DNA from 3 places in the Colwellia sp. MB02u-10 genome. Region 2 is predicted to be linked to each of the others. Evidence: predicted binding sites of a transcription regulator. Region 2 holds the regulator's gene; each other region holds the start of a gene.
What was found. The regulator sigma-54, encoded in region 2, starts transcription at its own class of promoters, with help from an activator protein. The targets are predictions, from matches to a motif close to GTTGGCACGNNNNTNGNNT.
Positions count from the first base shown of each region.

Region 1 (10,062 bases), on a different contig from region 2:
TAATTGACATGTTTTTGACTCTTATTATCACGAATTTGGTAAAGAAGATAGCCAGTTAAGCATGTGTTAACTGGCTATAAATGCCATTTTTGTGGCAAAGGTGATTAGTGTAGGCTGTTGACTGTGTTAACTACGTTTTCAACGGTAAAACCAAAATATTCAAGTAAGACATTACCCGGTGCTGACTCACCAAAAGTGGTCATGCCAACAACTTTGCCACTCAAGCCGACGTATTTATACCAAAAGTCAGTATGTGCGGCTTCAATCGCCACACGTTTGGTTACTGCTGGTGGCAATACCGATGCTTTGTAGTCATTATCTTGGGCATCAAAAATATTGGTTGATGGCATAGAAACAACGCGGACATTATCACCCAAGCTTTCAGCTGCTTTTAACGCTAATGACACTTCAGAGCCGGTAGCAATTAAAATAACTTCTGGTGTGCCAACACTATCTTTTAAGATGTAGCCACCTTTAGCAATATCAGCTACTTGCGCACTGGTACGTGTTAATGCAGGTAAACCTTGGCGAGAAAAAATTAATGATGTTGGTGCATTCTGGCGAACAACCGCGTTTTTCCATGCCACAGCGGACTCGGTGGCATCGGCTGGACGCCAAGTCACCATGTTAGGCGTGGTACGTAGGTTAGTTAACTGCTCAATAGGCTGATGCGTTGGACCATCTTCACCTTGACCAATTGAATCATGGGTGTAGACAAAAATGTTTTGAATGCCCATAAGTGCAGACATACGTACCGCGTTACGAGCGTACTCCATAAACATCATGAAAGTGGCACCGTAGTTGATAAAACCACCATGCAATGAAACACCATTCATGATACCGCTCATACCAAATTCACGCACACCGTAGTAAATGTAGTTACCGGCCGCATCATCTTGAATGCCTTTTGAACCAGACCAAAGCGTTAAGTTTGAACCGGCTAAATCGGCTGAACCGCCCAATAACTCAGGTAACATAGCACCAAAGACTTCAATGGTGTTTTGTGATGCTTTACGTGAAGCGACATTTTCAGCTTTTTCCTGACAGGCTAAAATGTAGGCATTGGCTTTTTCTTCAAACTCGGCAGGTAAATCACCTTTAATCACACGACGTTCATATTCCGCAGCTAAGGCTGGGTGAGCAGCTTGGTAAGCGGAAAATTTATCATTCCAGTTGGCTTGTGCTGTGGCGCCATTTTCTTTTTGATCCCACTCGGCATAAATATCAGCCGGTATTTCAAATGGCGCATGAGGCCAGTTAAGAAATTCACGCGTTGCCGTAATTTCGTCGTCACCTAATGGTGCGCCGTGACAATCGTGCGTACCTGATTTATTGGGTGAACCAAAGCCAATCACGGTTTTACAACAAATCATAGTAGGTTTATCGGTGACGGCTTTTGCTGCGGCAATGGCAGCCGTGATAGCTGCGCTATCATGACCATCAACATCGCTGATCACATGCCAACCGTAAGCTTCAAATCGTGCTGGGGTATTGTCAGTGAACCAACCTTCAACATGACCATCAATTGAAATACCGTTATCATCCCAAAAGGCCACTAATTTGCCTAAACCTAAGGTACCGGCTAATGAACAAACTTCATGCGAAATACCTTCCATCAAACAACCATCACCTAAAAATACATAAGTGTTGTGATCGACAATGTTATGACCGTCACGGTTAAACTGTGCCGCCAAAGTTTTTTCAGCTACTGCCATACCTACAGCATTAGACAGACCTGCGCCCAACGGACCCGTGGTAGTTTCTACACCTGGCGTGTAGCCGTATTCAGGATGACCCGGTGTTTTAGAGTGTAATTGGCGGAAGTTTTTTAATTCGCTCATTGGCAAGTCATAACCGGTAAGGTGCAATAGTGAATAAATCAACATAGAACCGTGGCCGTTAGACAAAATAAAACGGTCACGATCAACCCACTGTGGATCACTTGGGTTATGTTTTAGAAAGTCACGCCATAAAACTTCAGCGATATCTGCCATGCCCATTGGGGCTCCAGGGTGTCCTGATTTAGCTTTTTGCACGGCATCCATGCTTAAAACTCGAATTGCATTGGCTAGTTGTTGACGCGACGGCATATTTGCTCCAGTTATTATAAGATTTGATGGGATATAAATTGCGCTTATTTTCGCCTAGACTACCCCTTAACTGCAAATGTTATTAGCATTTTTCTATGATTATTTTTAACTTAGCTATATTTAAAGATATTAAGGCTTAATTAGCCGCTTTAACTGTCGTGAATATATCTGGTGATTAAATCGACAATAAAAGCTGAATTGGCCAAGTAAGCTCTTGAAATTAAAATTAGGATCCTATAGTGTTGATGTCGTGTATGTAAAAAAAATAACAACTTAATAAAAACATACAAGCTGACATAGGATTAAGTAATGAACAGCTCGTCACGTGGAATTAAGCTGACTACGGTAATATTAGCAGTATTAGTATTAGCCATATCAGCATTGTTGAGCACTGGCTCAGCAGCAGACGACAAGGATGTTGTAAGAGAAAAAGCAGATAGTGAACTAGTAAATTAGCTCATTTAATAATAAAAACCTCGCAATCGCGGGGTTTTTTATGCGCGCTTAATAAGGTGTATCGCTGTGATAGGACATAATTTTATAGGGTGTATGACGTAGTTTATATCTTATTTTACAATCTATTACACTGAAGGTAAGTCAAGAAGTCGGGGTGAAAAATTAACACGACATACACAATTTACATTATATTGTGTGGACAGCAGCCCCTAGTAACCTATCGCTTTAAAACAAGATCAATATATTAATATTTTTGCTATTTACCCGCATATTAGTCAAGCATCAGGCTAGATAAAACAACTCACTATAAAACCTCAGTACCGCTAGTTATCAAGTACTTCCCTGCAAATTTTGTATAAATAATTACTGGCGTCCCCACCAGGACTCGAACCTGGAGCAGCAGCTTAGGAGGCCGCAGTTTTATCCAGTTAAACTATGAGGACATAATGCAAATAATTATCGTGCTAGCCTATGCTACAGCTATTTTATAAATTAGTATTCAAAAAAATACACTTTACACCTGATAACTATTTAATTAATGGTCATAATTTGTAGCGTTTATCAAATTTGCTAATACCTTACCGCCAAGTCGTTAATTTGGATGTTGTCTAATATGTGCTGCTCAGTGGTGGTTGCCCGGGCACTGTCTTGACTGACAGAAGTTACTATAACTTTATAAGGACTGATGTTAAAAGCTGAATAAGAGCGCTTATCATCACTGATAAAATTATTGAAATGTAGCAAAGAGAATTCATCACCTATTTTAACCCCGTGTCTTTTTCCTAAGTTAAAAGTCAGTGAGTTACCCTGTACTTGCACAATTCTAGCCTGGGTAGGCTGACACATCATGTTCTCATCAATATCACTGACTATGCTGTCTAAGGTTAGACTAATGCTTTGGCCATAGTCACTTTGCCAAAAGTTATGGCTAGTAACGTCAACTTGTTTGCGCTTACCGAATTGCCACGGGGCAGAGCTTTGATAGTGTTTAGCCAAAACTCTTTCACCTGTAGTACCGTCGTGAATATAAAGGGCAAGATTAAATTGGCGTTGATAGACGTTTGTTTGCCAAAACTGCCAGTTATTATTTTCGTCATTTGCTAGAGAAAGATCTTGTATCTCTGAAAACAAAACATACTGGCTATCTGTCATGTTGGCTAATGACATGGTTAATTCTTTTAAATTTTGGCTTTGCAGGCTTTGGTTATAACGTGAAAATTCTGTTTTAGTTTGCAAGGCCAGTTTAGTCTCCAAATAGATACCTTGCTGCTGTATTTTATTAGCGAGCTGTTGGATTAAGGTGCTATCAATAGCGTAGATGTTACCAACATTAGCTTGTTCACGGTGTAGTATATTACTGCGAGTTAACAGCATAGATTTTTTATAATCAGCCGCGAAGCACTTTTTTTCTTGTGGAAAAATATCAGCCCTTATGATGACAGTGACTAAGTCGTCGCTATAGTGTTCACTGACTAGCTCTAATGAATTAACACTGCCACTAGCGCGGATGCTAATTTCGTCTTGGGTGAGTAAACCATTAACCACTTGCTGAACACTTGACACTGAAGCACCGGCAACCAGTAAGGCTTTTTTCAACGCATTGTGCATAGCCTGTGTTTTTGCTGTTTTATTATCAGCATTTATTATGCTCGCCACACCTTGCGATTCATACCATTGTCCGACACTAGCGCTGCTATATATAGCACAGCAAAGGTAAAATAAACTTAAACGCATAAAGGTCTCTTTTAATAGGGAATCAATCTCTTTTTTAAATATGCAGGTTTTGTGCCTATTTCAAATAAAAGTTCAACTCAAGATAAGTAAAGTGGCCCAACAAACTACTTTTATCGGTATTAGCTTGCTGATAGCGATAAAAGTAGTAGGGTTTTATCAGGCATTAAAAACCCTATCTGGTTTGGTAAAGTCTGGTGATTGGATAAAAAGGTGTTTTGAAAGTGATACAGAATCAGTGCTGAAAAAAAGTGTAAATAGGCAGAACAATTAGACTAAAACTATAGCCAATAATCTAGGGGTATAGTTTTAGTCTACCCTGTATTATACCAAGTTGAGGTGAAATAAAAATATTGGCGCGGATCATGCTTTATTAATTTTATTAATTATTTTCATTAATTTTACGACATTAGCATTAATTGAGGAGAGCTAAATGAAAAATTGGCTTATAGCAATAATAATACCGACAGTGATGTCGTGTTCTGTGACAACCAAAGATGATTTTTATCGATCTTCTTATGCCGATAAAGAAGAAATTGACAGTTTTAAGTTACCTCGTCATGCGATAAATGACGTGGTGAAAGGTCTTGCGTATCAAATGCTGGAAAGTAGCACCTTTGTTACGCCTAAAACGCCAATTGCTGTTGCATCATTTGTCGATTTAAAAAATTTAGAATCAACTAACTCGTTAGGCAATCAACTGTCAGAAAGTTTTATCCATGAAATGCAACGACATGGCCTGGTTGTTATTGATTTTAAAACCACTGGACATATTCGTGTAACGGCCGATGGTGATTATGTTTTCAGTCGCGATTGGAAAGAATTGCCAGAACGTCAGATAATTGACTATGTTGTTACCGGCACTATGATGCAACAAAATGAAGGCGTGTTAGTCAACGCACGAATGATTGGCATGCAATCTCGAGTTGTGGTGGCAACGGCGCAGTCTTTTATTCCTGCTTGGGTTGTTGGCGATGATTTTAATCGCCATGAAAATGTTAAAATGAAAGATGGCATGATCTTGCGTGACAGTACCACGCTAGCCGACGATGCACGTGCCATTGCGATACAAAAGTAATATTATCAAACAAATGTCTAAGGTGAGTATGAATACTTTACGTAATGGTATTGGGGTTTTTTTAAGCGCTTTAGTGTTAAGTGCATGTTCTTCGGTGTTTGATAAACAGGTTGAATGGCAAAACGTGAAACCTGAACAATTTCCTGTATTAACCGCCATAGGGCAAGCACCGATTAGCTTGCAGAACTCTCAAAACAAAACCCAGCGTATGCTGATGGCAATAAAAGCTTCAAAAATTGCTGCTTATGCGGAGTTAGCTGAACAAGTTTATGGTCAAAATATTAATGGTAGCACCACCATGTCTAATTTAGTGCTTGATAATCAACAATTACAGGCATCAGTACAAGGCATTATTCGTGGCGCAAAAGTCGTTAAAAGCTATCCGGTGGGTGACAGTTATACCACTGAGTTGAGTTTAGATTTTAAAGATGTTTATGAAATTTATATCGCAACTTCTAACCGCAAAGAAATAAAGCATATCTCATATTACTAGCGTCATTGAATAGCGCTGTATTTTAGTACCATTAAAAAAACCAGCTATTGCTGGTTTTTATGTACAGGATGTACGGTATGGTGCGATCACATGGATGTGAAGGAGCAGTGATCATAAAATATACAAAGCTAAGCTTTTATACCTAAGCTACTGAGTCCGCCAGAGGTTTTTCCTTTACTATTATAGGTCATGGATGACTTATTATGATTCTCTAGTAATGAGGTCTTCATGCGTTCTACAGATAATTGTGATTGCTGAATAATCAGGCCATTAATTTGATTCTGTTTTTTACAGCGCACTAAAATGGCTTCAATATCTGATAACAGGCTGGTGAACTTGCCCGCCAGTTTTTCTTGTTTGAATTCAAAACTTTGACCAATAGCATTGTCAATTCTCTTAATCGCCAAAAGCAGGTCGTTTTTGTCTGCGGTAAGATGAATAAGTGCATCAGGGTTTTGCTGCTGCAGTACATCTTTCTCAGTGTCTAATAACGTCTCTAATTGCGTTAATTGCGATAATTGTTGAGAAACCAATTGTTGCGGTGTTAGTTTTTCAGACACTATGTACTCCACTTTAGTGACAAGTTAGCCAAGTTCAAATTCAAAATTGGCGATACTTGCCGCTAGCTTTTCTGGATTTATTTTATAATCGCCAGAGGCAATAGCACTCTTTAATTCAGCAATTTTTTTCTCATTGACTACAGGCGAATCAGCCGCTTGTTTCTGCAGCTCATTCATTTGTTTTGCTTGCGGGGTAATTGATACCGAATCACGCGTTGCCAATGTAGCTTGTTGCGAGGCATTGCTACTTTCGCTAACTTGCTGTTTGGTCTGAACTTGCTGCTCAAGTTTTTGTTTTACTTGAGTGGTGTTATTCAAGTTGTTGATATTAATAGCCATTATTGTATCCTACTTACAACAGTTATTGGTTTCTAACCTTTTATCGGCAAAACAGCAGAAAACTTAAGCAATTATTATAAATTAATTATCACTTGGTTAATAGCGTTAACTTGCCCCTGAACCACGCGACCAGACTTGCTATTTCGCACCGATATAATTTCGCCTAAACTACCGTCATTTAAGGCAATGCCAAAAGACTTAATTTCAAAGTGTGCCGACTTAGCAATAATATTCACCGGCTCGCCTTTACAGACAAAACAGGTGTTTTGATTAGTAATAGCACTACCTTGAGACAAATTTCTTTTTGTACGAGCACCCACCACTACTTTAGGGTCGGTCAGTACAGTGCCCCGTATTTGCCCGTTATCTTTAAATATAATTTCGATATTAGCGTTACTGAGCAAAGTGCCTTTACTTATTCGCATTCGTGTTACTAATACAGGTATAATAGTGTGAATTTGTACGGGGATATACAACTGCCAAGATTCTTCGTCCGGACAAACAATTTTAACATTTACGTTTCTACCGATATGCTTTTCAGGTATATTTGCCGTCAATGGCAATAAACAAGGCTGTAAGGTAATTCGGGGATCTATTTCAGAAACTTCAATTTCCATTTTTCCTCGTGCGGGCAAACTGACATTGTCCTCAACATAGGATTTGATAAAGTTATAGAGATAATCACGATCGAATGTCATGGCTGAACTAGCGTTAATACTGGCCAAATAAATAAGGGTGATTGCTATTACTATCTTTAATTTGTTCATAAGTTATATCTGACTGCTAGGAAAATAAAAATACACATCCAAACTTAATTAAGTTTAATTCAGTACAATTTAGCACGAATAACGTCAAAATATTTACGTTGTTGCAATGCTAGTGCTTTAAACGTTAAAACAATCAAGAATCGTGCCTTTGTTATACTTTCATTGGCATACCAAGGAGGTTTTATGGCAAGTATATTAGACACAGTAGATCAACGTACCCAATTAGTTGGCGAGAACCGACTAGAGTTGTTGTTATTTAAACTCATTGGTAAACAGCGTTTTGGTATTAACGTATTTAAAGTGCGTGAAGTTATGCCATGTCCTAGGTTGACCGTAATACCTAAGCAAAATAAATTTGTTAAAGGTGTTGCCCATATTCGTGGTCAAACTATTTCGGTTATTGACCTAAGTAAAGCCACGGGTGGTCCGGCAATTGTGCAAACAGAAAGCAGTTTTGTGATTATTTCTGAGTACAACCGAACTGTGCAGGGTTTTCTTGTTGCCGGTGTCGAACGCATTGTAACCTTGAGCTGGAAAGACATTATGCCGCCGCCAGAAGGTGCGGGAAAGTTAAGCTACCTTACAGCGGTTACCAAAATTGACGATGAACTGGTATCGATTCTTGATGTTGAAAAAATCATCAATGAAATCAACCCTATTTCAACAGAGTTAAGCGAAGGTATTGCTGATGCAAGCGTTGGAGAGGCTATTGGCGAACGAGTGATTATGATTGCTGATGACTCGACCGTGGCACGAAATCAAGTGAAACGTGCTCTTGAACCTTTGGGCTTAACCATGCTGTTAGCAAAAAATGGTCAAGAAGCGCTTGAGCAATTACAGGAAATTGAGCAAGGGTGTCAAAACAGCATCACTGAAAAGGTCGCTTTGCTGATTTCTGATATTGAAATGCCCGTGATGGACGGTTACACCCTAACAGCAGAAATTAAGCAGAATGATCGCATGAAAGGTATGCCGGTTATTTTGCATACTTCGCTAAGTGGTGTTTTTAACAATGCCATGATAGAGAAAGTAGGAGCTGAAGATTTTATTCCTAAATTTCATCCCGACGAGTTAGCGACTGCGGTTAAAAAGTGGCTAAAGCATGATGAGATTGCTTAATCTTAGTCTGCAGTATTTAAATAAGGTGGACTACAACTAGTGTTAACTAAACAACTTGATGATAAAAACTATCATCAATTTAGAATGTTTTTAGAGCAGCAATGCGGGATTGTTCTAGGTGAAAACAAACAGTACCTGGTGAAAAGTCGCCTAGTACCCCTGATGGCAAAATTTGATGTCGCGTCTTTGTCTGAACTCGTCGCGCAAACACTTAATCCAGTTAAACGACAATTACGCGCTGCCGTTATTGATGCCATGACCACCAATGAAACCTTATGGTTTCGAGATGGCTACCCTTTTGAACTATTGAAAAAAGATCTACTGCCAGGTTTTAAAAACCAGCGAGCGCCATTAAAAATTTGGTCAGCGGCAAGCTCATCAGGACAAGAGCCCTATTCAATTGCCATGGCGGTTTATGAATTTCAACAGAGTAACCCAGGCGCATTTCCTGGCGGTGTTCAAATTATTGGCACTGATATATCTACTAGCATGTTAGAGCATTGCAAACATGCTCATTATGACAGTTTAGCCTTATCACGAGGCTTATCTTTGGAACGGCAACGACAGTTCTTTGAAAGCAGTGGTAATAGCATGTTAAAGGTGAAAGATGTGATTAAAAAAATGGTCAGTTTTCGCCAACTTAACTTGTTAAATAGTTATAGTTTACTGGGCCAGTTTGATTTGGTCTTTTGTCGTAACGTCTTGATTTACTTCGCCCCTGAACTAAAATCAAAAATAATTTCTCAAATACACGGTACGTTGAAAAAAGACTGTTTTTTATTTTTGGGTGCCTCAGAATCACTGTCAGGTATTAGCCAAGATTTTAACATGATCCGCTGTAATCCTGGTATTTTTTACCAAAAAAAATAACCTCTGCGTATAACCTTGGCATAAATATTGAATAAATACCTTCATTCTTCTGGAGGTATTTTTTTATGGCTATTAGTTTCGATAAAGCATTCGGTATTCACCCGCAAGGTCTACAAGTGCGTGCTCAACGCGCTGAACTTATTGCCAGTAATATTGCCAATGCCGACACACCAGGCTACAAAGCCAAAGGCATGGACTTCAAAGCCGCATTAGCACAAGCCGCCTCAAAACAACAAACCGGTATGACCCGTACCAACGAGAAACATTTCGATGTGCGTATGGAACTTAATAACGGTGTCGGTTTTCGTGTGCCTGATCAAGCCGATACAGGTGACGGTAACAGCGTAGACGTACAAGTGGAACGAAACTTGTATCTAGAAAACTCTATGGAATATCAAGCAAGCCTACAATTTCTTACTAGTAAGATTAAAGGCTTGAAACAAGCAATCACTGGAGGGCAATAATAATGAGCCTATTTAATGTATTTTCTATTTCCGGTTCAGGTATGAGCGCACAATCTGTCCGCTTAAATACCACCGCGAGTAATATTGCTAACGCT
Region 1 is NZ_JACGVK010000105.1:69,338-79,399, reverse strand. It holds gene epd (erythrose-4-phosphate dehydrogenase) at 1-10, opposite strand, end outside; gene tkt (transketolase) at 105-2,090, opposite strand; gene H4J59_RS06020 (hypothetical protein) at 2,400-2,546, shown strand; tRNA gene H4J59_RS06015 (tRNA-Arg) at 2,914-2,989, opposite strand; gene H4J59_RS06010 (flagella assembly protein FlgT) at 3,117-4,280, opposite strand; gene H4J59_RS06005 (FlgO family outer membrane protein) at 4,711-5,355, shown strand; gene H4J59_RS06000 (LPP20 family lipoprotein) at 5,384-5,848, shown strand; gene H4J59_RS05995 (flagellar export chaperone FlgN) at 5,977-6,408, opposite strand; gene flgM (flagellar biosynthesis anti-sigma factor FlgM) at 6,433-6,747, opposite strand; gene flgA (flagellar basal body P-ring formation chaperone FlgA) at 6,822-7,514, opposite strand; gene H4J59_RS05980 (chemotaxis protein) at 7,698-8,633, shown strand; gene H4J59_RS05975 (protein-glutamate O-methyltransferase CheR) at 8,673-9,503, shown strand; gene flgB (flagellar basal body rod protein FlgB) at 9,569-9,967, shown strand; gene flgC (flagellar basal body rod protein FlgC) at 9,970-10,062, shown strand, end outside.
Region 1: flgA (flagellar basal body P-ring formation chaperone FlgA) is a predicted target of sigma-54. The motif match lies at 7,646-7,664, and genes of this name have one in related genera.

Region 2 (10,062 bases):
CCCATAATACTATTCGCGTCTGCTCGGTTTTCGTCTAATTCAATAATGACTTTAGCGGTGAATTTTTGGCTTAATTGGGCAAGCTTAGAAGCCGCTCGGGCATGCAGCCCAAGTTTATTGATAATAAGTACAGTGCAGCTAGTGGACTTGCTCATCTTAGTTTATGTGCCTTCAACGGTTAAGTCACGGTGGCGAGATTGCACATCTTTACGCTCTTTACGCAAATTATTTGCCAGTAATTCGGCAATATAGACCGAGCGATGCTTGCCACCCGTACAACCAATGGCAATGGTGATATAACTGCGATTATTACGTTCTAAGTGGGGTAACCAGGTCATCATAAAACTGTTAATTTGCCAAACAAATTTAGTCACAATGGGCTGGCTAGCAAGAAAGTCTTGTACCGGTTTGTCTAAACCTGTGTAGCCTTTTAGCTCTTTATCCCAAAATGGATTAGGTAAAAAGCGTGCATCAAAGACATAATCAGCATCTTGTGGTACACCATGTTTAAAACCAAATGATTCAAACACAACCACCATTGAACCAGACGTTTTACCCAGAACTCGCTCTCTAACTAAGTCAGCGAGTTGGTGCGGTGTCAGTTGACTGGTATTGATGTATAAGTCTGCCCGACTGGCGATGGGCTCAAGTAATTTTTTCTCCAAGGCAATCGCTTGGTCTAGCGCAATATTTTGCTTGATCAACGGATGTAAACGTCGCGTTTCACTGAACCGGCGAATAAGGTCACTATCATCAGCATCTAAATACAGTATGCTCAATTCTACCGCATTGGGCAGATATTCAATAATTTCGGGTACGTCGTTAGGATCGGCTGGTAGGTTACGAACATCGAGGCTTACGGCAACATTTTCATAATCATTAATAACCGTATGGGTCAGTGCGGGTAACAAGTTGACAGGGATATTATCAACACAATAATAACCTAAATCCTCTAAAACACGCAGTGCAACACTTTTCCCTGATCCTGAGCGGCCACTTACAATAATTAATTTCATCCGTGTTTAACTCGCTTGTTGTATTAACTGAAACAGTTCTTGATTACTTTTGCATTTACGCACTTGCTTGCAAAATTGCTTGTCACGAAAGATTTTTGCGATACTTTGCAGCGTACTCAAGTGGCTCTGGCATTCTTCTTCAGGAACGAATAAGGCGATAAAAATATCAACGGGGCGATGATCAATAGCGTCAAAATTAATCGCTTGTTCTGTGGTAATAACCACGGCAATAGGTTTCGTAGGCGTAGCATTTTCTAGACGGCCATGAGGTATAGCAATGCCATTACCTATGCCCGTTGAACCCATTCTTTCGCGTTTAACTAAGCTTTCTAAGAGCTGAAAAGTATCATGACTGTCGAGTTTATCGGCGGCCAAGCGACTTAAATATTCTAATATACGTTTTTTACTGGCACCCGGTGCTGCACAAATAGTGCAGTCCGGGGTTAAGATGTCTTGCAACTTCATAAACTTCTAAGACCTGTAGCGAAATGGCGCTAATGTTTGTTGATTTTACCTTTATATTTCAATATTTGGCGATCTAGCTTGTCAATTAATGCATCAATCGATGCATACATGTCACTATGCTGTGCCTTAGCATGAACTTCGGTGCCACTTAAGTGCACTGTTGATTCAGCAATCTGATTCTGTTTTTCTACCGTTAATACTACATGTACATTATTGATATGATCAAAATGACGTTCTAGTTTTTCAAACTTGCCATTGACATAATCACGTAATGAATCGGTAACATCGACATGGTGTCCAGTAAGATTAATTTGCATATACTTCAATCCTCTTTATTGGCTGAATAAAACTGCCTACAATAGGCTTTTACGTTGATTTGATGGCGGTATAGAAAGTGACTCTCGATATTTGGCAATGGTACGCCTTGCCACTTGTATACCTTGCTCTGCTAAAATATCTGCCATTTTACTATCGCTGAGTGGCTTTGCAGGCACTTCAGCAGCCACTAGCTTTTTAATTAATTCTCGAATAGCCGTTGATGAACATTCGCCGCCGTTTTCAGTACTAACGTGGCTAGAAAAAAAGTACTTAAGCTCAAAAATTCCTCTAGGCGTGTGCATATATTTTTGCGTGGTCACACGAGAAATAGTTGATTCATGCATATCTACGGCTTCGGCAATATCGTTCAATACCATAGGGCGCATTGACTCAGGTCCATGTTCAAAAAAGCCTTGTTGGCGTTGCACAATACAATTTGAAACCTTTAAAAGCGTTTCGTTACGGCTCTCTAAGCTTTTAATAAACCATTTTGCTTCTTGCAAGTTAGAGCGAATAAATTGATTATCAGTAGATGACTTCATTGAACGAGACATAGCCGCGTATTGCTGATTAACCGATAGTTTAGGTGCAGTGTCAGGATTGAGCTCTACTGTCCAGCGGCCGTTTTTCTTTTCAACAGACACGTCTGGGATAACATATTGTTCTTCACTTTTTATGACGCTATCACCTGGACGGGGATCTAAACTTTGTATTAGGCGAATAACTTCGCGTAATTGCTCTTCTTTCAAGCGTAATTTACGCATCAATTGACGATAATCGCGATTACCGAGTAAATCAATATACTCGCTGACGGCAATTTTGCTTTCCGCTAACCAAGGGGTATCTTTAGCAAATTGATTAAGCTGAATACGCAAGCACTCGGGAATTGAACGAGCGGCTACACCAATGGGGTCAAATACGTTAATACGCTTTAACACCACTTCAATCTCATCAAGTTCTACACCATCAATACCGACACTTTCTAAGATCTCTTCGGCTGAAACGGTTAAATAACCTGCTTCATCTATGGCTTCAATAATGGCAATGGCAATGGTTCTGTCAGTGTCAGTAAAGGGCGTTAGTTCCATCTGCCAAATCAGATGGTCTTGTAATGAGTCTTTCGTTTCACCTTGATAAGTATAATCTTCTGAGGCATGGCCAACACCGCCACTACTGACACCGGCACTGAAGTTATCATCCCATGTGCTATCACTGTTTAGTTCTTCGGGGATGTCTGTTTTTGCTAAACCTTCAGAGGAGCTAATTTCGTCTATCGAGGGAGTGGAGTCTTCGCTGCCATCAGAGGATGTTGCTGACTTTTCGCCTAAAGTTACCGAATATCCTGCTTCTAAATGGTCAGGGGTATTTTCTGAATTGTTATCGTGCGTTTCGTCAACTTCAAGCAAAGGGTTACTTTCAAGTGCCTCTTGAATCTCTAGTTGAAGATCCAAAGTTGATAATTGCAACAGTTTGATCGCCTGCTGCAATTGCGGGGTCATCGTTAACTGTTGTCCGATACGGAGTTGCAGAGTAGGACGCATTTACGTTTTCTTTTCCCTATTCAAATTCATTAGTTCAATTGGTTTTATTCACTATAGCGTGAATTGTTCGCCAAGGTATACATCTCTTACATGTTGATTTGCAAGAATTTGCTTTGAATTACCCTCAGCGATAAGTTCACCATGACTAACGATGTAGGCATGTTCACAAACATCGAGTGTTTCTCGTACATTGTGATCTGTGATCAAAATACCTATGCCACGATCTTTTAAGTGTAGGATAATTTTTTTTATATCACCTACTGAAATTGGGTCAACACCGGCAAAGGGTTCATCCAGAAGTATAAATTTAGGATCTGCGGCTAATGCCCGTGCTATTTCAACTCGTCGGCGCTCACCGCCAGATAAACTCATGCCTAAGTTATCTTTTATATGGCCTATGTTGAACTCTTCTAATAAATGTTCAAGTTTTTCTTGTCGGTCAACGTCACTAAGTGATTTACGTGTTTGTAAAATGGCCATGATGTTGTCATGAACCGATAACTTACGAAAAATAGAGGCTTCTTGTGGCAAATAACCGATACCTTTTCTCGCGCGCTCGTGCATCGGCAGTAAGGTTATATCTTCATCATTTAAGACAATTGAGCCACTGTCGTTCTTCACCAAGCCAACAATCATATAAAAAGAGGTGGTTTTACCTGCGCCATTTGGTCCTAATAAGCCAACAATTTGTCCTGCTGAAACGTGCATACTGACGTTTTTAACAACTTTCCTGCCTTTATAGGACTTGGCAAGGCCGGTTGCTGATAATGTAGAAGTTGACATTTACTCTTGCTTATCCTTTGATTTTATAGGCAATTTAATTTTGTTTTTCGGCTGTAATACGGTTTCAACTTTAGCATTGTCTAGGCTTTCGGCGTTGACATATTCTGTGGAAAAATTATAGGTGATTTTACTGCCACTGACTTTACTGCCTTCTTGGCTAAGGAGGGCATTGCCTGAAATAACGACGGTATTCATACTCGGCTCATAACGGATTTCATTGGCTTGCAAATTGATTGGGCTACCATCTTGAAGTGTTTGTTCAAAGGTCGCCGGTGAGCCTTTGGCAATATAAATTTTGCTGTCACTTTTTTCTTGGGTGATAACCTGTACTAACTCAGCATGTATGGTTAGTGTGCCCTGAGAAATAATGACATTATCAATATAACTGAATATTTTATTTTTGAGATCGGCAGCTTGGCGTGAAGAAGATATTTTAATCTCTTGTTCTACGTCAAATTTTTCTGCACTTGCGACAGGCACTAATAATGCTAACGCCGTGAGGCAATATAAGTTACTTTTTAATAAGTTACTTTTTAATTTTTTTATAAATAGTCTGTACATGTTCGGTCAATGTCATCTGTGTTGTGTTTAAGTCTACAATTAATCCTGAGCCATACATAGTAAATCCTTTACCTAATATTAAGATAGTTTGCTCTGAGCTGATAATATTAGTTTTTAAGTCCATTTCTAAATTTTTACCATGCACTTCCTGTATCAAACTTTCTTTATCAGTGGCGATTAAACGTACGCGATTTGCTAATTTTACGCGATTGTTGTTATACAAGGTGCCTTCATTGGCGGTTATTTTCCAAGTAGGTTTGTTGTTCCTTGGGTATAATGTATAGCGTGGATATTCAAAGTGTGTGACCCCTAATTCAGCATAATGTTCCATGCGTTTCGCTTCTACATTATAAGATAATGCCCCAGTATTTTTATACACATCACTGTTAAGGTTTTCAGCAATAAATTCAGGGTTATTTGCGGTATCGAGAATGTTGCTGGTTTCTTCCTTCGCGCCATACCATTCAAGTAAGCCATAGGTGGTTAAGGCCAATAAAAATAAGCTTATACTGACAAGGTATATGCGATTCATAGGCTAGCGCCCGTTGCATCAGCTAGGGTATTTTGGCTTTGCATAATAAGATCGCAAGTTTCGCGCACGGCGCCGAAACCACCTCGGGTATAGGTGATGTAGTCACAAGATTTTAAAATGGTGGGGTGCGCGTCATTGACCGCAATACTAAAACCAACATAATTAAGGCAGTCAAAATCTGGCATATCGTCGCCGATGTAAGCCACTTGTTCAGGCGCTAATGTTAATGCGCTGAGCATAGCTTTTAAAGCCGGTAGCTTATTTTCTTCGCCTTGTACTATGTGCTTAACATTTAATGCACTCATACGGGTTTGCACGATAGTTGAAGTTCTGCCCGTGATCACCGCTACATCAACGCCGCTTGCACCTAAGGCTTTAACGCCATAACCATCTTTAGTATGAAAGGCTTTCAATTCTTCACCATTATTACCTAAGTAAATACGACCATCTGAAAAAACGCCGTCTATATCACAAACAAAGAGTTTGATGTTTTGCGCTTTTTGCCAAACACTTGGCGCTACTTTTCCGTATAAACTGTTCACCTTTAGAGCACTCCAGATTTTAATAAGTCATGCATGTTCATCGCGCCAATGGGTTGGTTATTATCGTTAACAATAATTAAGCCGTTAATTTTTTTGTCTTCCATGATCTTTAATGCTTCAGCCGCCAGCATATCTTGCTTAGCCACTAAAGGTTTTTTTGTCATTACGCTGGTAATGCTGTCTTGGTGAATATTAATTTCTTCATCTAAAATACGGCGTAAATCACCATCAGTAAACAGGCCTATTAAGCTATTGTTTGCGTCAACAACAGCGGTCATACCCAAGCCTTTTAGTGACATTTCAACTAAGGCGTCTTTTATTTTAGCTTCTTGGCTTACTGTTGGCAGGCGTTCGTCTTTGTGCATGATATCGCCCAAGCGTAATAATAGCCTTTTACCTAAGCTGCCACCGGGGTGAGATAAGGCAAAATCATCTGCAGTAAAGCCGCGCGCATTCAATAAAGCCACCGCTAGGGCATCGCCCATAACTAAGGCTGCTGTGGTGCTAGAGGTGGGTGCCAAGCCTAGTGGGCAAGCTTCTTGTGCTACTTTTACACAAACATGGCTATCGGCAAGTTTAGCCAGCGTAGAGTCAGGATTACCCGTCATAGCGATGAGTTTTGTCCCGATACGCTTTAGAACCGGAATAATGGCCAAAACTTCGCCAGTTTCACCCGAATTAGAAATGGTCAGTACCACATCATCTACAGTCACCATACCTAGATCGCCATGGCTCGCTTCCCCCGGGTGAATAAAAAATGCGGGTGTGCCGGTACTCGCTAAGGTTGCGGCAATTTTACCACCAATATGCCCCGATTTTCCCATACCGATCACGATGACGCGGCCCCGACAATTAAACATTAACTCACAAGCTTGAGCAAAGTCGTCGTCAATAAATTGCGATAATTGTGCAACAGCTTGCTGCTCAATGTTAATGACATTTAGGGCTAATTGTTTGAAGTTTTTCATTGCTATAAACCACTTGTTACCTGTTAATTTGACTAAAAAGTAGCACTTGATAACCAATAAATACGGCTAATAATAGTAACCCTTTCGCCCGTGTGATGCGAAACTTTCCACCTCGACTAAAACAAAGTATAAATAATAAGAAGGTTGTTGCCAGCATAAATGGCGCGTCACGCACCGCGGCGGCATTATCGATATCGCCCGGCGCAATTAAGCCAGCTAACGATAAAACCGCAAGTATATTAAAGATATTCGAACCAATAATATTACCGAGTGCTAAATCATCTTCTTTTTTAATAATGCTCATAATACTGGCAGCTAACTCAGGTAGGCTAGTGCCAATAGCGATAACCGTTAAGCCGATGACTAAATCACTAATGCCAAAAGCTTTGGCTATAAATATTGATGAGTCAACCAGAAAACTAGCACTTAGCGGCAGTAGTATCATACCAACCACTAACCAGATTACCGATTGTTTGGTACTGACCCCATCAGGCACTTCTTGTTCTGCTTCTAAGACCATTTTATCGTCAATAGGGTTTTGTTTTGAACGTCTTAACGTGACGACAAGCAAGGTAGCAATATAAAGTACAAAGCCGACAATCAGTATTAAGCCTTCATTAAAACTAAAGTTGCTGTTGGCTAGCATATATGTCGCGATAGCCGTAACAACCAAAATAAGCGGGATTTCACGTTTAATGGTCGTTGAGGAAACCGATAAAGGATGAAACAGTGCCGTTAAGCCTAACACTAACGCAATGTTGGTAATATTTGAGCCAATGGCATTGCCGACGGCAGTATCTACATTACCCTGTAAAGAAGCCGTGACCGCTATCATGATTTCAGGTGCTGAAGAGCCCATAGCAACAATAGTTAAGCCAATTATCATAGGAGAAATACCCAGATTGCGTGCTAATGCTGAGGCACCAAATACAAATTTGTCTGCACTCCACACTAAAGTGATTAGTGAAAGTAATAAGATCAAAATTTGGATGAACATTCAAAGCTCCTGTTTGGCTAAGATAAATAAATAGTGTTTGTGCTAATTGATGAAAGACAAAGAGGAATTATAAACCACGGATGGTAACCGATGACACTCAATTAATACTCATTTTGCTAACATAACGTGAGCGAAAAGCATTATAAACTTTTTCTGATATTATTGGCACGTGGATTCACAATAAAATAACTAAGCCAAGAAAAAGGCTTGTTCATTACGCTAACTTTACACTTGCGTTACATTTATATACTTTTGGTTACTCTTTTAGCACTAAATAGTTGTGAATTTGTAATGACTGAGGTGTTGCGCTGCGGTAGAATTCTACTACATAAAACAATAATTGACAGTGATGTTATTCCAAGCGATATGTCTGAAATTTTAGTTGATATCAAAAATATGACCTTTAAGCGTAACGAGCGTGTTATTTATGATGGCATTAGTTTGTCTATTCCTAAAGGTAAAGTTACCGCGATAATGGGTCCAAGTGGTATTGGTAAAACTACGTTATTGCGCTTAATTGGTGGTCAAATTAAACCAGAGTCTGGGCAGATCCTTTTCGATGGCCACGACATTCCTAAATTGTCTCGTAGTGCATTATATGAAATACGTAAACGTATGAGTATGCTATTTCAAAGTGGTGCCTTGTTTACCGACATGAGTGTTTACGACAATATCGCCTTTCCTATACGCGAGCATACCCAGTTATCAGAAGACATCATTGAAAAAATGGTGTTAATGAAATTAGAAGCGGTGGGTTTGCGTGGTGCAAGAAATTTACGTCCAGGTGAACTCTCTGGTGGTATGGCGCGTCGAGCAGCATTAGCTCGCTCAATTGCGCTTGACCCTGAACTTATTCTTTACGATGAGCCCTTTGCTGGCCAAGATCCTATTTCTATGGGCGTGATTGTCCGGCTCATTCATCAACTAGGTGATGCATTGGGATTAACCTCTGTGGTGGTATCTCATGATGTCCCAGAAGCGATGAGTATTGCAGATTATATTTATATTATTGCCGAGCAAAAAATTATTGGCCAAGGTACGCCGGAAGAAATCTACGCGCACACCTCACCTTTAGTGCAGCAATTTGTTAAAGGTGAAGCGGATGGCCCGGTGCCATTTCATTATCCTGCGGCGTCATATAGTGAAGAGTTAATTGGTCGAGGTGTTGAGAAGTGAATCAGCTGCAAATATTGGGTCATAGCATTATCGAACAAATCTCAGGCTTAGGCAGAGCTTTGTTGATGTTAGCATCAGCGCTCTTGCATATTCCGAACCCACGCAAAGGTTTTCCTTTGTTGTTGAACCAATTGTACTCCGTTGGCGTATTATCTTTAGTTATCATCGTTGTTTCGGGTTTGTTTATCGGCATGGTATTGGCTTTACAGGGTTATACTATTCTGGTTGATTTTGGCGCTGAAGCTAGCTTAGGGCCAATGGTCGCCTTGTCGTTATTACGTGAGTTAGGTCCAGTGGTTGCCGCCTTACTTTTTGCTGGTCGAGCTGGGTCTGCGCTGACTGCTGAAATAGGTTTGATGAAAGCAACAGAGCAACTTTCTAGCCTTGAAATGATGGCAGTAGATCCTTTGCGTCGTATTATTGCCCCGCGCTTTTGGGCTGGTTTTATCAGTTTGCCACTATTAGCAGCTATATTTTCTGCGGTGGGCATTTTAGGTGCTCATCTAGTTGGTGTTGATTGGTTAGGTGTTGACAGCGGTACGTTTTGGTCAGTAATGCAGTCGCAAGTGTCATTCGAAAAAGACGTTTTAAATGGCATTATTAAAAGCTTAGTATTTGCTTTTGTAGTGACTTGGATCGCGGTTTATAAAGGTTATGCTTGTGAGCCAACTTCTGAAGGTATCAGCCGAGCAACAACTTCAACTGTAGTGCAGTCGTCATTATTAATTTTAGGATTAGATTTTGTATTAACCGCGTTAATGTTTACAAGTTGATGTTTTTAAAGAAATTATAGTGGTTATTTAGTTAAATATTATTTGAATTTGGTGGAAGACATGGTGTCGAAAAAAATAGAATTATTGGTTGGACTATTTGCTGCAATTGGTATTGCTGCATTGTTAATGCTAGCACTAAAAGTAGCTAACAGCGGTATTACAGGTAGTGGCAACACGTATCAGTTGTATGCCAAATTTGACAACATTGGCGGCTTGAAAGTTCGCTCGCCGATAAAAGTGGGTGGTGTTGTCATCGGTCGTGTCAGTGCGATTTCGTTAGACAGTGAAGATTATACGCCTTTGGTGACTTTAGAAATTTTTGCCGAGTATAAGAACTTCTCAGAGGCGACTTCAGTGTCAATATTAACGGCGGGCTTATTAGGTGAACAA
Region 2 is NZ_JACGVK010000139.1:45,353-55,414, reverse strand. It holds gene H4J59_RS18005 (HPr family phosphocarrier protein) at 1-155, opposite strand, end outside; gene rapZ (RNase adapter RapZ) at 162-1,016, opposite strand; gene ptsN (PTS IIA-like nitrogen regulatory protein PtsN) at 1,023-1,481, opposite strand; gene hpf (ribosome hibernation promoting factor) at 1,511-1,798, opposite strand; gene H4J59_RS17985 (RNA polymerase factor sigma-54) at 1,835-3,340, opposite strand; gene lptB (LPS export ABC transporter ATP-binding protein) at 3,392-4,123, opposite strand; gene lptA (lipopolysaccharide transport periplasmic protein LptA) at 4,124-4,684, opposite strand; gene lptC (LPS export ABC transporter periplasmic protein LptC) at 4,650-5,216, opposite strand; gene kdsC (3-deoxy-manno-octulosonate-8-phosphatase KdsC) at 5,213-5,758, opposite strand; gene H4J59_RS17960 (KpsF/GutQ family sugar-phosphate isomerase) at 5,761-6,726, opposite strand; gene H4J59_RS17955 (calcium/sodium antiporter) at 6,743-7,723, opposite strand; gene mlaF (phospholipid ABC transporter ATP-binding protein MlaF) at 8,090-8,899, shown strand; gene mlaE (lipid asymmetry maintenance ABC transporter permease subunit MlaE) at 8,896-9,672, shown strand; gene mlaD (outer membrane lipid asymmetry maintenance protein MlaD) at 9,733-10,062, shown strand, end outside.

Region 3 (10,062 bases), on a different contig from region 2:
GATTAAGCCTTACAAGCTGAAACCGCCGACTTTATGTTTTTATTTATGCTTAATACTTCTACCAAAGCATAAAGCAACATCTGTACCAAAATTAAGCAAGCTAATATAAACACCACGTTTTAGGCTAAATTTAGCCTTAACTAGTGCTTAAAATAGTACTTAAAAGTGTGATTAAATATAATTAAACAAAGTCAAACCTTGTACCTGAGTAAAGGTTTGCTGCGCCGCTTGCAGCGCTACTTTCGATTGTTCAAAAGTAGAATAAGCTTTAGCAATATCTAAATCTTCAATCGATGATTTACCTGAGGTTAAATACAACTCAGTATCTAAATGGTTACTTTTTTGACGGTCGATAACTTGTAAGTTAATACCCGACTCTGCTCGGCTAGACGTTAGGTGGTTAATTGAATCACCTAATTGGTTAAGAATTTGATTATAGTCAACTTGCACTTGTGGGTCATCTTTGCCACTGGCCTTGTTGTTAATCCAATCAATGGCGGATTTTATTGTCTCAAAAACACCGACATTTTGTTCCGGTGTTAGCGAGAAGTTATCGCCCGGCAACGGGTTGCCACTTAATTTAACCTCAATACCGTTAAAGGCAATGGTTTGCCCTGGTGCGTAATCCGCGATATTGGTCACGTTACCGGCGCCGTCCGTAATGCTTAAGTCAGTGGCTGTGCTAAAATTAAAGGTGAAGTCTGCTGGATTTGCCGCACTATTATAACTACTCGCATCAGCGACAACCGCCCGTTCAACCGCTATGCCTGAAGTATTGTTATTATAAGTGGCAGAAAAGTCGCCAACAGCATTGGGCACTTTTTCAAACACCTGCTCACCACTTTGATTAGTGGCTATGGTAACGTTTTTGGCTATTTGTAATTCTCTAACACCATTATCACCGCGATAGTTCACCGAGTTATCGGCTTGTAGAGCAAACGGGGCATCGTCAATTTGGTAACCGGCAAAAACATAACTGCCCGATTGATCTTGGGTATTGGCAATGCCGAGTATTTGCTGCAAACTTTGGCTGGCCTGTTGGCCCATAGCGGCAAGGTCATCGGCGGTGTAGGCACCATTATTAGCTTGTAGCATTAAGTCTTTTAATTCATTTATCATGCCTTCAGCACTGGCTAGCGTGGTATCAATTAAACTGTTGTGATTTTCTGCTTGGGTAATATTACGTTGATACTTATCAATATTGGCCAAATCATTTTTATAACCGGCTAAGGTGCCATAGGCTACGGCGTCGTCTTTGGCGGTTACAACCTGCTTACCACTAGAAATTTTATTAGCTTGTTCGTTAAGGCTAGACTGCTGATCAGACATTTTTAAGCCACTTTGAATATAAAACTGTGCTGTAGAAACGCGCATAATAACTCCTATCTAGTGGCTGCTAGTAATGTGTCGAAAATGGTATTTGCCACTGAAATTATCTGTGACGACGCTTGGTAGGCTTGTTGGTATTTCAATAAGTTTGCCGCTTCTTCATCAAGATTTACCCCTGACTTAGATTGATTGCGGTTATAGGCTTGGGTGTACAGTGCCTGCGCTGTGTCAGCAACAAATTCAGCCGAACTGGCATTTGACCCTACATTAGCGCTGGCCGTGGCTAATGCTTGGTTAAAGGTTTGTTTACCGCCGCCTAAAATCTGTTGTTCTTGCGTGGCCGCCATTATGCTGGCGTTGCTGGCATTACCTGAGCCAAAAGCATCTGAGATAGTAAATTTTTCCCGAGCAAATTCCCCTTGCCCAACGGGTAAACCGGCAATTTCTATTTGAAAAGCAGGGGTTGCTGGCGATGGTGGCATGTCAATAACCGCTGATGCGCCAGCGGCAAAGCTACCATTGGCTAATGGCGCCGCCGGTGGTGGATTCGCCGCGTTATAAACCCGGTATTCGAAGGTACCTGGCGCACTTTCATAAACATCTACGGTTAATTGTTCATTGCTGCCTTCGGTAAAAGTGCGGGCAATTTCTGGGTTAGTTACATTGACAATATTTACAGCGCCATTACTGACGTTATTATCATTCGCCGCTATCGAAATTGCAGAGCTTGCGGCTATGCCTTTAGGATCGTTAAGCGTGACATGCATTAATGCGGCGCTGTTTTCGGTTGGGCGCAGCGTAAAACTATCATTAGCATCGGCTGCGCCTGAATTAACACTAAATTCAAAGCCAAAATCGGTTGAGTAAACCCCAGAGCCCAAAGATGACTCGGCTAAGGTAGTTTTGCTACCATTAAGTTCATTGGTCATAATATAGTCTGAGCCGTCATACTTAACGCTAAATTCATTGGTAGGCACTAATGAAATGTCAGTGATTTTTATGCCCGCTTGCACACTGCCTGAATTTTTTGATGAGGCGAGTACGCGTGAGTTTTGTAGGCTGGTGCTGTTAATATCAGTAAAGATATCTTGGCCTTGCTTGCCATTTAAATCTAGCCCTTGTGCTTGGGTTTGATTTAAGGTTTGTGACACTGACATGGCTAAACGATTGAGTTCGCTGCGCGCTTTGGCAACATGCTCATCACGATATTCTATTTTGGCGGCAATAGCGCCACCCAACTTAGCGCCATCAAGTGCGACCGAGCCATTGCGACTATTTAACTGTAATTTTGTTTGTAATGGGTCCGGATCGCCCGCTTGCACACTTACCGTCAAAGCCGTAGTACCGGCAACAAGCGTTGCGCCATTACCGATCATAACGGTCATTACCCCGTTAGAGTCTTCAATGGTATTAACCGAGGTGTATTCACCCAGTTGACTCACTAATTGGTCGCGCTTGTCTAATAAATCATTGGGTTGACCGGTTTGATCTAGGTTTTTATTGTCTAATATTTGTTCATTAACTTTGGCTAAATCAAGAGATATTTGCGATATTTTGTTCGCTATTTGCTCGATTTCGCCGTTAGTCGACTTTTCAAGCTGGTCTAAATTATCATTTAAGCTATTAAAGTCTGTTGCTAATACCTCGGCTTGGCTAAGGGCGATATTACGTAAACCAATGTCACTTGGGTTGTCAGCAATACCATTAGCCGCTTGATAAAACCGATCAATAGAGCCACCAATCGCCTCGTTTGAAAATGACATTATTTGATTTAATTGGTTCAGGTCAGTACTAATTGAATCTGCATTACCCAAGTTACTTTTATTGAGTAATTGTTCTTTATAAGAGAATTGATCGTAGAGCCGAGTAATGTCTTGAACATAAGTACCCGCGCCAATAAAATTACCGCTGTTAGCATTTCCTGCCATTGCGGCTTGTTCAGCACGTTGGCGGGTATAACCTTCAGTATTAACGTTAGCAATGTTATGACCTGTAGTGCCCAACTGCTGCTGCGCGGACAGTAAACCACTAACACCAGTTTGATACAGATTAATCGACATGACCTAAACTCCTACAGTAACGTTAATTTCAACAGTGAAATTAGCGGTAAACTTATTGATTATTTATCTAATAAGCTGGTTACTGTCCGAAGTGTTCCTATGATTTTTTTAGCGTAATCAGGATCGGTGGCATAACCAGCACTTTGTAGGTTATGCAAAAATTGCTCCACATTGGCTGAATTTTCTAATGCACCCTGATAACGTTCGCTTTTGGTCAATAAATTTAAGTAGTCATCAACACTTTGGCCGATAGATTCGTAAACCCTAAACGGTTCACGCTTTTTCACCATAGCGCCATTTTCAAACTCTAAGGTTTCTTTGTGTGTTTTCTCGCCAGCCCAGCGGCTATCCGCTTTAATATTAAATAAGTTATTCGAACTTTCACCTGAATTAGTTTTGATTATTTTTTGACCCCAACCGGTTTCTAGCGCGGCTTGGGCAATAACAACTTCAAAGGGTACGTTGATTTTATCTTGTACACGTTTAGCATCAGCGGTTAAGGCGCTAACAAAATCTTTTGGTTGTTCAAAGGTTGGGCTTTGCATCATGTTGGCCGCTTGGGCAGCAATAGAGCCATTTGTTTGACGATCTTTACTAGGATCCTGATGCCCTGACGAGTCATTGACTGTGCTGATATTGCTGAGCAATGCCGGCTCGCTAATACGCAAACTGCCACGACTATCGAGATTGCCATCGCTACGTAAAATATTATGTGGGGTAAAGTTTTCACTGTCGCCACCTAGCTGGCGAACAATAAGTTCAGAAAGACCTAAGGCACCATTATTAGACAACTCTAATGACATTTGTTGATCATGCATGTCACGATAAAATTTTGTCGATTCTGAATTAAATGGGCTGTCAGACTCCAACACTTCTTGCGCTTTACGCATGCTTTTCATCAGCATTTGCATAAAAATAGCTTCAAACTGTTTAGCTGCCTGCTCTAGTGCATCTTTTTTACCGGCTTTATCACCCGATTTCGCGTCTTGGCGAATCGAGTTTAAGCCGTTAACGTCTAAAAAGTTTTGTGCGTCTGCAATACGTGTTGTCATAAGCTTTATTTGTTCATTAAATAATGATCAAATCTCCGCGTAATGCACCGGCTTGGTCTAAGGCTTCTAATATCGCCATAACATCACCAGGGCCAGCGCCTACTTGATTGATAGCCCGCACTAGTGCGTCTAGCGTAACGCCGGGGTCAAAAACAAACATACGTGAGTCATCTTTCTTAACGTCAATAATCGATTGATTAGTCGCTACCGTTACCCCTTCAGCAAAGGCATTGGGCTGTGAAACAGCCGCCACTTCATTAATAGTGACGGTAATGCCGCCATGGGTAATGGCCGCCGGTAATAGGCGAACATCAGCGCCAATAACAATAGTACCTGTGCGTGAGTTAACAATAATTTTTGCCGCTGGCGAGCCAGGTTCAAATTCTAAATTTTCTAATACTGACAAAAAACTCACCCGATCCGCAGCATCTCTGGGCGCAGTCACTTGTACCGATGCAGCGTCAATGGCGCGTGCTGAGCCAGAAATTAAGTTATTAATGGTGTCAGAAAGACGCTTTGCGGTGGTAAAGTCAGCGTTATGAAGATTAAAAGTAATATGGTCACCTGAAGCAAAGGGCGATAATACTTCACGCTCAACCATAGCACCATTGGCGATACGACCGACGGTTGGGGTATTAGCAATCACTTTTGAGCCGTCTAAGCCTTCAGCGCCTAAGCCACTCACAATCAAGCTACCTTGGGCAACCGCATAGGCATTACCGTCTAGTCCCATTAAAATAGTTTGTATTAAGGTACCACCACGTAAACTTTGTGCGCTACCCATAGACGACACGGTAACGTCAATGGTTTGCCCTGGTTTGGCAAATGCAGGTAATTCCGCATGGACCGCTACAGCAGCCACATTTTTAATTTTTGGTTTTAAATTCGCCGGCATTTTAATGCCAAAATTGCTTAACATGGTTTTAAAACTTTGCTCGGTAAAAGGACTTTGCTCACCCGTACCAGGTAAACCCACCACCAAACCATAACCAATTAATTGGTTGCTGCGCACACCAGCAACATCAGCCAAGTCTTTAATGCGTTGGGCATTGGTTTCTGGCAATAAAAGCATCAAGGTTAAACAAGCAAAGCTCACTAAATATTTTTTCATTCTATTATCCTACTGCTATTACCTACTAAAGAGGCCACCATGAACTATTGAAAAACTTCGACAACCAGCCTTGCTCTTGCACGTCAGCGAATGCGCCGGTGCCAGCATATTCAATACGGGCGTTCGCCACTTTACTCGAGGTAACTGTGTTATCTGAACTGATGTCTTGCGAACGAACAATACCCGTTAAGCGAATATATTCATCACCATTATTTAATGACATCCATTTTTCACCACGGATCATCAAGTTACCGTTGGGTAAAACTCTCAAGACATGAACCGAAATATTACCGGATAAACTGTTGCCCTGATTGGCTTTTGAATCACCTTCAAAATCTGAGCTTTGGTCGTAACCAAATTGTATCGCTTTGTTATTGAAATTTACCGCTGCACCACCAAAACCGGTAATAGGATTGAGCGTGGCACTATTGGCTTTTGAAATCTCTGTTTTGGCACTTTTTTGCGCTTGGGTACTTTCACTTAAAATCACGGAAATAATATCGCCAACCCGATGCGCTTTAGAGTCTGAATAGATGTTATTAACATAATTGATGTTAAAGAGAGAGCCCGTTGGCACTAAAGATTTATCCTTCACTTCGGGTAAAATAGGTGCAAAATCAGGATCATTAGGCAAGGTTTTTTCCTGCTCAGTGCTAGCACAACCCGTGAACAATAGCGCGACCATACTGACGGTAAATACTGTGCTTAATAACGAAGCTCGATTGCTTTTCATAATACCTTCCTCAACGTTATAGTTGCTGATTAATGTAGCTAAGCATTTCGTCAACCGCAGAAATGACTTTTGAGTTCATTTCATAAACTCGTTGGCTTTCAATCAGGTTAACCAGCTCTTCGGTGGTATTAACATTTGAGGTTTCTAACGCTCCTTGCACTATCATGCCGTAACCTGCTAAACCTGGCACACCCTCTTGTGCCGCACCACTTACTGCAGTTTCAATGTATAAATTCTGCCCGATTGGCTGTAATCCGGTCGGGTTGACAAAGTTAACAGTATTAATTTGTCCGACTACAGCGGGTTCAGCTTGGCCTTGTAAGGTGACGGAGACTTCACCGTCTTGCGACACAATAATACTCAAGGCATCTTCTGGCACGGTTATTTGTGGTTGCATTAAATAACCCGCGCCTGGGGTCACTATGCTGCCTTCATCGTTCATGGTAAATTGACCATTACGTGAATAAGCAGAAGAGCCGTCAGGCATTAAAATTTCAAACATACCTTCACCTTGGATCATCAGATCTAAGGCATTGTCGGTATTAAGCATGTCACCTTGGGTGTGAATTTTTTGTGTTGCTACCACTTTGGTACCCGCACCTAACATTAACCCTGATGGCATTTCAGTGTCTTGTGCTGAACGCCCACCCGGCTGGCTAATATTTTGATAAAGTAAGTCTTCAAATACCGCGCGACTCTTTTTAAAACCTATGGTACTGGCGTTGGCTAGATTGTTGGAAATAACCGCAATCTCTTTGGTTTGGGCGTCTAAGCCTGTTTTACTGATCCATAATGCTGGATTCATACATCACCTCGAAAAATTTTATTTAGAACGCTTTTAATAATGAAGCGGCACTGGCGTCAATTTCTTCTGCGGTTTTCATCATTTTCAACTGCATTTCAAATTGACGCTGTAGCGCGATCATATCGGTCATTTCACTGATAGGGTTTACGTTACTAGACTCTAATGCCCCACTCGCCACTTTTACCGTGACATCGGCCGGTTCATTGTTGCCGTCTTGACGACGAAATAAACCATCACTGCCTTTTTCCAGCAAGCGATTATCTGGGTTAACAAATTTAATTCTGCCCACTTCTTCTTGAGCAGAGCTTGGCGCTCCTTCAGGCTGAACCATAATGGTGCCGTCAGACGTTATATTGATATTACTCACAGGTAGAGGTAAAAAAATGGGCCCGCGGTCGCCAATCACTATGTCACCTCTTGAGGTTTCAAGTGCCCCATTGTCGTTTAACTTCAACTGACCATTGCGGGTATAGGCTTCATTACCATCTTCGGTTTGTACCGTTAACCAACCTTGCCCTTTAATGGCAATATCAAGATCACGTCCTGTGGTCAATAAAGCACCAGTGTCAAAGTTTTGGCCTGCTCGTTCGGTCATTGAAAATACCCGAGAAGGCATGCCTTCACCAAAAGCTTGCATGGATCTAGCATTGGCTAGATCCGCTTTAAAGCCCGTAGTTTTGGCGTTAGCGAGGTTGTTAGCATTAACTGATAAGGCTTGCATGTTTTGCTTTGCACCACTCATAGCGATATACAGCATCTTATCCATAATGAACTTCACTCAATAATATTAATAATAATAAAACTGTTGCAAATAGAGTGCCAAAAATTAAGAAGGCTTAATAAGGTGGAATACGAATGGCGTTAAACTTATGATCTTATGATTTTTTTACTAATAGCTATTTTTCACTGAAAGCTGACAGCTTATGACTGAAAGCTTTTTATTGGCCGCTATTGCGTTAAGGACTGCTCGTCCTGAGCATAAAAAAGCCAGATATCAATGGATGATTATCTGGCTTTTTATCTTTATTATGCACAGTAATTAGCGCTGAGCGCTATAAATTAATCTGGTAGCTATGAGCAATTATTGTCTATTGCTCTTAACCACTATTGAGATTAACCACTATCGAGGTTAACCACTATCGAGATTATCGAATTTGTAAAATGGTTTGGTTTAACTGATTATCAACTTCAAGTGCTCTAGAGTTAGCTTGGAAATTTCGTTGCGCCGAGATCAAGTCAATTAACTCAGAGGTTAGATTAACATTAGATTGCTCTAATGCTGAAGAACTTATCGAACCAAAGGTACCCGATCCCGCTTCACCCGCTAGCGCTTCTCCTGAGGTAATACTTTCTTTCCAGCCGGTGCTGCCAATCTGTTTTAAGCCCTGATCATTGGCAAAACTTACCATAGAAATACGTGATAAAGGCTCTGAAGTGCCATTACTGTATGTCGCCCTTATCAAACCATCACCACCGATATCAATACCGGTTAATCGACCAACCGCTAGTCCATCTTGTTGTAACGAGGTGACTTCAAAGTTGGAAGCAAACTGTGTGGGTTCATTTGGATTCGGACCTGAGATATCTAAATTAAAATTAACACTGATGGTCTGATCAGGATCTGCACCGTTCGATAAGATGGTGTCGCCAAGGGCGCGAGTAGTTATTCCGCCGTCAGCTAAGCTTGGCACTATGCCAGTAAAATCACCTACTGAATTAAAGGTTAATCTGGCACCAACAACTCCAGGCGCTGCCCCCGCAATGGGGCTAGTCTGTCCAGGATCAGCCTCTAAATCGACCATTTCACCATCAACAGAGGTAAACATCATCCACTCATTCGCATTATCAATTGGATTATCTTTGACAAAATAATAAGTCATAATATGACTGTCACCGAATGAGTCAAATACCGTTGCTGATGTTGAATGATTAAATGTTGATGGCTTAGTGGAGTCAAAGTTTCCTGGCGCACCTTCAATATAGGCTTCACCTGCGGGTAAATTCATTCTCAGTTCAACTTCCGAGGTTTTCTCTGGTGCACCTGAGGCGGTTGGAATACGAATAGGCTCAGCGGTACTTAAACTGACTGAGGTCGATGAACCGTCGGCATTAACAGGAAAGCCCAATAAGTGCCCACCTTGAGAATTAACAATAAAATTGTCTTGGTTCAATTTAAACTGACCCGCTCGGGTATATGAGGTATCTAAACTACCCACTTCTGGTACGGTAGCAAAAAATCCATTACCGTTAATCGCTAAATCTAAGGAGTTGTTGGTAAACTTAATACTACCTTGTGAAAACTGTTGCGCCACATCAGACGTCAAAACACCGTCACCCACTTTAGTTTTACCGGCTGATAAAAGTGAAGACGCATAAACGTCAACAAACTCTGCTCGTGATTCTTTAAAGCCAGTGGTGTTTACATTGGCAATGTTGTTGGATGTTATATCCAAATCTTTCTGAGCTGCGTTTAATCCGCTCAATGCTATATTAAATGACATAATTTCACCTCATACAAAAAATTGTTTAATTAACCTTGAGAAACTTCTACTACATCAGAAAGCTTCATGGTGCTACCACCGTTAAGATTTAATAAAATACTTCCGCCGTTGCCGGCCAAAGTGACACTGTCTACCTTACGATAAGTCATCGCTTGCAATTCTGATGCATTGCCATCGACTAAACCGGCAACACGAAAACGATAAGCCCCTTCTGGTGCAGATTCGCCATTGGTGTCTTTTCCGTCCCAAGTAAAGGTAAAGTCACCGGCGGATACGTCACCTACAGGTACGGTTTGAATAACTTCACCGGCAACATTTTCTACATAAATATTGACATTACTTGCCGCTTGGTCGGTCACTAACTTACCTTTTACCGCTTGACCTTCTTCCGCACCAAAGACGTTGTCTTCAACTAAAACACTACGACCAACCAGCGACGATGCCTGCAGGGCTTGGCTAGACGACATTGAA
Region 3 is NZ_JACGVK010000105.1:58,683-68,744, forward strand. It holds gene flgL (flagellar hook-associated protein FlgL) at 172-1,374, opposite strand; gene flgK (flagellar hook-associated protein FlgK) at 1,383-3,389, opposite strand; gene flgJ (flagellar assembly peptidoglycan hydrolase FlgJ) at 3,449-4,441, opposite strand; gene H4J59_RS05935 (flagellar basal body P-ring protein FlgI) at 4,458-5,552, opposite strand; gene flgH (flagellar basal body L-ring protein FlgH) at 5,578-6,285, opposite strand; gene flgG (flagellar basal-body rod protein FlgG) at 6,302-7,090, opposite strand; gene flgF (flagellar basal-body rod protein FlgF) at 7,113-7,856, opposite strand; gene flgE (flagellar hook protein FlgE) at 8,236-9,591, opposite strand; gene H4J59_RS05960 (flagellar hook assembly protein FlgD) at 9,621-10,062, opposite strand, start outside.
Region 3: flgF (flagellar basal-body rod protein FlgF) is a predicted target of sigma-54. The motif match lies at 7,896-7,914, and genes of this name have one in related genera.